2 regions of the Billgrantia sp. NRB1 genome follow, and region 1 is predicted to be linked to the other one. Evidence: predicted binding sites of a transcription regulator. Region 1 holds the regulator's gene; the other holds the start of a gene.
The links. Region 1 encodes LexA, which represses DNA repair genes until DNA is damaged. Its sites were predicted from a motif close to TACTGTNTANNTANACAGTA; they were not measured.

Region 1 (3,405 bases):
ATGGCATCACAGAGGGCACGCGTCTGACGCGCATCCTCGAGATTGCGGGCGAAGAGGATCACCCCCCCTACTTCGGGGCGCTTCAGCAGGTGACGCTCCTCATCGGTCAGCTGGGTGCCTTCCAGGTCGAGCATCACCGGGCCGAGAGACTGGGTCATGAGCAGGTTCCTCGGGAATCGAAGGGGGCCGATTCTAGACCAAAGTCATCGACGGGAATAGGCGTGCGGGTCATGATCGAAGCGCAACTTGCGGTACCTCAAAGCTTCGCCGAAAACGCTCAATCATGCAGCCAGACGGGCGTACCGGGGGGCGCCAGGGCAAAGAGCGCCAGCAGCGCTTTGTCCCGCAGGCGGATGCAGCCGTGGGAGCGCGGCACGCCCATGGGTTCGCTCGGCGGCGTACCGTGCAGGTAGATATAGCGACGCTGGCTGTCGACGCTGCCGCCGCGGTTGACGCCTCGCTCCAGGCCGCACAGCCAAAGAATACGGGTGAGGATCCAGTCGCGCTCGGGATGCTCGGCGGCCAGGGACGCCGAGAACACTTCGCCGGTGGGCCGGCGACCGCGAAACACGCTGCCGGCCGGCTGATCGGCACCGATGGCGGCACGGATATAGTGCCAGCCAAGCGGTGTCGCGCCACTGCCCTCGGCCTGACCGGTCCCCGCCAGCGCCGTGGAGACCGGCCATTCGGCAACCGTACGCTCGCCCTGCCAGACCACCAGGCGCTGCTCGGCGACATCGACCTCGAGCCACACCCCTTCCGGCGGGAGCTCCGACAGGCGCGGCGTCCGCATGCTCAGCCGGCCTCGGCGTGCACCGCCGGCGCGGGAGGTAGCGGCGCCTTCATGGCCGCCACCACCACCGGGCGCAGGCGGCGAATGAGGTCGCGCACCGTGACATGTTCCTGATAGTCCTTCTCGGCGATATCGCGCAGCGCATCCAGGCCGGACAGCGTGAAGATGACGGTACCCAGCACGAAGTGCAGCCGCCAGAAACGTTCGGCGTCGGGCAGCTCCGGCGTTGCCTGGCGTACCAGTTCGGTGAAGCGCGTGAAGACGCCGCCATACTCCTGCTGGATATAGCGGCGCAGATGGCCTTGGGCCTGACTATAGGCCAGCCCCAGCAGCTTCATGAACACCTTGAGGCTGTTGCGCTCCGCGGGGACTTCCAGCACCGTGCGGGCCATGGTCTCCAGCAGCAGCTCCAGCGGAATGACCTGACCGGCGTGGCGCGCCTCGAGCTCGTCAAGGGCCCGATGGAAGCGCTCCGTGAAAGGGTCAAGGTAACGCGCGAAGACCGCCTGGATCAGCGACTTCTTGGAGCCGAAATGGTAGTTCACCGCGGCCAGATTGACCCTGGCCTTGCTGGTGATGGTCCGCAGCGAGGTTTCGGCGAAGCCGCGCTCTGCAAACAGGACCTCGGCGGTATCGAGAATCCGGGTGACGGTATCGGTTTGGGCCATCGCTCAGGCTCCGCTGGAAACGGATGTTTTAAACGTAGCTGCATCCTACGTGAAGCGCGGGACTTTCTCAATTCGGCTCCCAAGCCTGCTGTTTGAAACGACTAGAAGGCTGGAACCAGCCTGCCATGACACGCGACTTTTACTGGATGAACCTCCATGCTGTATACTTTCACAATAGAGCACGATACGTTCATCCGGAGGTCGCATGACACGCCCCCTCACCGCCCGCCAGCAGAATGTTTATGACTTCATCGTCAAGACCATGAACGACTTCGGCTACCCCCCCACCCGAGCCGAGATCGCCCGTGCGCTGGGCTTTCGCTCCCCCAACGCCGCCGAAGAACACCTGCGGGCCCTGGAGCGCAAGGGCGTGATCCGGGTCATCCGCGGCACCTCTCGCGGGATTCGCCTGCCCGCCCAGGAGACCGAATCGAACCCCGAGCCCAGCGGAGAGGGCCTGCCGATCATCGGCGAAGTCGCCGCTGGCAGCCCGGTCCTGGCCGCCGAGCATATCGATCGCTACTGCCCCCTGCCGCCGGAGTTCTTCACGCCCCGGGCCGACTACCTGCTCAAGGTCCGAGGCCTCTCGATGAAGGAGATCGGCATCCTCGAGGGGGACCTGCTGGCCGTACATCGCACCGAGCGGGTGCGCGACGGCCAAATCGTCGTGGCCCGGCTCGATGACGAGGTCACGGTCAAGCGCTTTCAACGTCAGGGCCACCGCGTCACCCTGGCCGCTGAGAATCCCGACTTCCCGCCCATCGAAGTGGACCTGCGCCATCAGCCGCTGGAGATCGAGGGTATCGGGGTTGGGGTGATTCGCGGCGGCAACGGCCAGGCCCTGGGGTAAGAAGCTGGCTTCGATGCGTCTTGAATTGGCTGGCGTTTCGATGAATCAAAGTCGCAAGATCCTCCACGCCGACTGCGACTGCTTCTACGCCGCGGTGGAGATGCGCGACGACCCCCGCCTTCGCGACATCCCGCTGGCCATCGGGGGCAGCGCCGAGCGGCGCGGGGTGATCGCCACCTGCAACTATCCCGCGCGCGCTTTCGGCATTCACTCCGCCATGCCGACGGCCCGGGCGCTGCGGCTCTGCCCGCAACTGACGCTGCTGCCCGGCGACTTCGAGCGCTACCGGGCAGTCTCCCAGCAGATCCAGGGCATCTTCCACGAACTCACCCCCCTGGTGGAGCCGCTGTCGCTGGATGAAGCCTTTCTCGATGTCACCGAGGTCACACGCTTTTCCGGCAGCGCCACCTGGATGGCCCAGTGGCTCAAAGCGCAGTGCCTGGCCCGCACCGGCATCACGGTCTCAGTGGGCGCCGCCCCCACCAAGTACCTGGCCAAGATTGCCAGCGACTGGGACAAGCCCGACGGTCTCACCGTGATCCCCCCGGAGGGCGTCGACGCCTTTCTGCACGACCTGCCGGTGACCCGGCTGCACGGGGTAGGCCCCGCCACGGCGGCCCGACTGGCATCGCTCTCTATCACCACCTGCGCCGACCTGCAGCGTCTGCCGCTGACCCAGCTGGTTCAGGAATTTGGCAAGTTCGGACGCCGACTCTTCGAACTGGCCCGCGGCATCGACGACCGCCCCGTGCGCCTCGAGCGCGAGCGCAAATCGGTCAGCGTCGAGACCACCTTCGCCCAGGACCTGCCCGACCTCGCCCACTGCCATGCCGCCCTGGCGCCGCTGTGCGAGCGCCTGAAGGCGCGCCTCGCCCGTCACGGGCACCCTCCGCTGGCGGGACTCTTCGTCAAGGTTCGCTTCGACGACTTCGGCCTGACGACGCTGGAGGGGCGCGGGGCCCTCCCGGCGCTCGAGACGTTCAGCGCCCTGCTAGACCAGGCCTGGGCACGCCGCGAGCGCCCGGTGCGCCTGCTTGGGGTGGGGGTGCGACTGGTGCCCGAGGGCGCCCGTCGCCAGCTGGCGCTGAACCTCT
Region 2 (3,405 bases), 2.1 Mb from region 1:
ATCGCCAGGCTGATGCGTGACAGCTCGCCGCCCGAGGCGACCTTGGTCAGCGGGCGCGGCGGCTGCCCGGGGTTGGCGCTGATCAGGAAGCGCACGGCGTCCAGCCCCTCCGCCTGGGGGGTGTCGAGCCCTTCCACCTCTACCTCGAAGCGCGCCTTGCCCATGGCCAGGAAGGTCAGCTGCTCCTGGACCGCCTTGCCGAAGCGCTTGGCGGCTTTGCGACGGGCCTCGCCCACGCGGCGGGCCTGGTCGCGCCAGGCGTCGCGCAGGGCCTCGACCTCGGCGCGCCGGGTCTCGAGGTCCTGGTCGCCGCCTTCCAGCCCCTCGAGCTCCTCGCCGAGCCGGCGATGCAGGGCGGGGAGCTCCTCGGGCATCACGTGGTGCTTGCGGGCGATGCGATGGACCTCGCCCAGGCGCGCCTCGACAAAGGCCAGGCGCTCTGGGTCCAACTCGGTGGTATCGACGAAGCGCTGCAGCTCGCGGGCCGCCTCCTCTACCTGAATGCGCGCCTCGCCCAGCATGGCCAGGGCCTCGGCCAGGCTGCCCTGCTGGTGGCCGGGCAGCGCGGAGAGCCGGCTGGTGGCCTGGTGCAGCAGCGACAGGGCGCCGCCCTCGTCGTGGTCGCAGCAGTCGGTGGCGAACTGCGCCTCACGCAGGGTCTCCTCGGCGTGGGCCAGCTGCTCCTGCTCCTGCTCCAGCCCCTCCAGCTCGTCATCGCCCAGGGCCAGGCCGTCGAGCTCCTCGACCTGGTAGCGCAGCAGCTGGCGACGGGCCTGGGCCTCGTCGCCGCTCTCCGCCAGCCGCTTGAGGCGCCGGCGCGCCTGTTGCCAGCGGCGAAAGGTCTCGGCCAGCTCGGCCACCGCCTGGCGCTGACCGGCGAAGTCGTCGAGCAGGCGCAGGTGCGTCTCCTCGCGCAGCAGCGCCTGGTGGGCGTGCTGGCCGTGAATTTCCACCAGATGCTCGCCCAGCGCCTTGAGGTCGGCGATGGTAGCCGGCTGGCCGTTGATCCAGGCCCGGGAGCGGCCGGCGGCGCTAACCGTGCGGCGCAGCAGGCAGTCGTCGTCGGGCAGCTCGCGCTCGGCAAGCCAGGCGCGGGCGGCGGGCAGCGCGGCGATATCGAAGCGGGCGCTGAGGTCGGCGCGCTCGGCGCCGTGGCGAACGCTGCCGGCGTCGGCGCGCTCGCCGAGGCACAGCCCCAGGGCGCCGAGCAGGATCGACTTGCCGGCGCCGGTTTCCCCGGTGATGGCGGTCATGCCGCCGGCCAGCTCCAGGTCAAGGGTGTCGACGATGGCATAGTCACGAATGGCTAGCTGAGTCAGCATCATTCTCCTCCCGGCGCTGGCTGAACGGCGTAGCTGGATATCCATACACGGATATTGAGTTTTTATACAGTAGTCCAGGGCGGCGCTCAATGCACGCGGTGCCATCCTCGCTGCCCATCCCTTGAGATTGTCGCCATGGCCCCCATATAGCCGGCAGATTGCAACGTGATTGCCACCCCGAATCATGCGCGGCCCGCGGGCCGACCTAGCGTTTCAGGAGATGCCCATGGCCAAAGAACCTCAGACCCCGCTGGATGACGAGCTGGCTCGTCACGAACAGGAGAGCGAGACCCCCGAGCAGGAGGCCGAGAGCCGCCTGGCCCAGGAGGAGCTCGAGGGCCTGGTCGAAGAGCAGGGCGAAACCTTCGATACCGAGGGCGCCAACCCCGAGGCCGAAGTGCTGGCGGCTCGGGTCGAAGAGCTCGAGCAGAGCGTGGCCGAGGCCAAGGACCAGGCGCTGCGCGCCGCCGCTGAGGCGCAGAACGTGCGCCGTCGCGCCGAGCAGGAGGCCGAGAAGGCGCGTAAGTTCGCCCTGGAGAAGTTCGTCAAGGAGCTGCTGCCGGTGGTGGACAGCCTGGAAAAGGCGCTGGATGCCATGGAGGAGGACGCCAGCGAAACCCATCGCGAGGGCGTGGCCATGACGCTGAAGCTTCAGCGCGACGTGCTGGGCAAGTTCGGCGTCGAGACGGTCGACCCGGCCGGCGAGCCCTTCGACCCCCAGTACCACGAGGCGATGGCCATGGTGCCCAATCCCGAGCTCGAGCCCAACAGCGTGATGGAAGTGATCCAGAAGGGCTACCTGCTCAACGGTCGCCTGGTGCGCCCGGCCATGGTGGTGGTCAGCCAGGCGGCGGGCTGAGCCGCCGCCGGCGAATCAAGGGACTTGTGCGGCGGGACTTGAAAAGTCAGGCGCCGCCCCCCAGATAGACGACAACCCCGCGGCAAGCGCCGCAGAGACGAATTCAAGCAACGACTTTTCGAGGATTTCCTATGGGACGCATCATCGGTATTGACCTGGGGACCACCAACTCCTGCGTGGCCGTGCTCGACGGCGACAGCGCCAAGGTGATCGAGAACGCCGAGGGCGCGCGCACCACGCCCTCCATCATCGCCTATACCGACGACGGCGAGACGCTGGTGGGCCAGGCAGCCAAGCGCCAGGCGGTCACCAACCCCCAGAACACCCTGTACGCGATCAAGCGGCTGATCGGCCGTCGCTTCAAGGACGACGTCGTCCAGAAGGACATCAAGATGGTGCCCTACGCCATCACCGAGGCCGACAACGGCGACGCCTGGGTCGAGGTGAAGGGTAAGAAGCTGGCACCGCCGCAGGTCAGCGCCGAAGTGCTGAAGAAGATGAAGAAGACCGCGGAAGACTACCTGGGTGAGGAAGTCACCGAGGCGGTCATCACCGTGCCGGCCTACTTCAACGACAGCCAGCGTCAGGCCACCAAGGACGCCGGCCGTATCGCCGGCCTCGAGGTCAAGCGCATCATCAACGAGCCCACCGCGGCGGCGCTGGCCTACGGCATGGACAAGGCCCGCGGCGACAAGACCATCGCGGTCTACGACCTGGGCGGCGGCACCTTCGATATCTCCATCATCGAGGTGGCCGACGTCGACGGCGAGACCCAGTTCGAGGTGTTGGCCACCAACGGCGACACCTTCCTGGGTGGCGAAGACTTCGACATGCACCTGATCAACTACCTGGTGGATCAGTTCAAGAGCGACAGCGGCATCGACCTCTCCGGCGACAACCTGGCCATGCAGCGCCTCAAGGAAGCCGCCGAGAAGGCCAAGATCGAGCTCTCCAGCGCCCAGCAGACCGACGTCAACCTGCCCTACATCACCGCCGACAACACCGGGCCCAAGCACCTCAACGTCAAGGTGACCCGGGCCAAGCTGGAGTCGCTGGTGGAGGACCTGGTCAAGCGCTCACTGGGGCCGTGCAAGACCGCCCTGGCCGATGCCGGGCTGTCCGCCTCAGAGATCGACGACGTCATCCTGGTCGGCGGCCAGACCCGCATGCCGTTGGTGCAGAAGAGCGTGGCCGACTTCTTCGGCAAGGACGCCCGCAAGGACG

Region 2: recN (DNA repair protein RecN) is a predicted target of LexA. The motif match lies at 1,375-1,394, and genes of this name have one in related genera.

The regions. Positions count from the first base shown of each region.
Region 1 covers NZ_CM167783.1:1,876,106-1,879,510, reverse strand. Annotated here, with positions in the region: gene nagZ (beta-N-acetylhexosaminidase) at 1-158, opposite strand, end outside; gene ACZIYR_RS08550 (L,D-transpeptidase family protein) at 278-793, opposite strand; gene ACZIYR_RS08545 (TetR/AcrR family transcriptional regulator) at 796-1,461, opposite strand; gene lexA (transcriptional repressor LexA) at 1,667-2,311, shown strand; gene dinB (DNA polymerase IV) at 2,352-3,405, shown strand, end outside.
Region 2 covers NZ_CM167783.1:3,936,454-3,939,858, reverse strand. Annotated here, with positions in the region: gene recN (DNA repair protein RecN) at 1-1,322, opposite strand, end outside; gene grpE (nucleotide exchange factor GrpE) at 1,549-2,181, shown strand; gene dnaK (molecular chaperone DnaK) at 2,313-3,405, shown strand, end outside.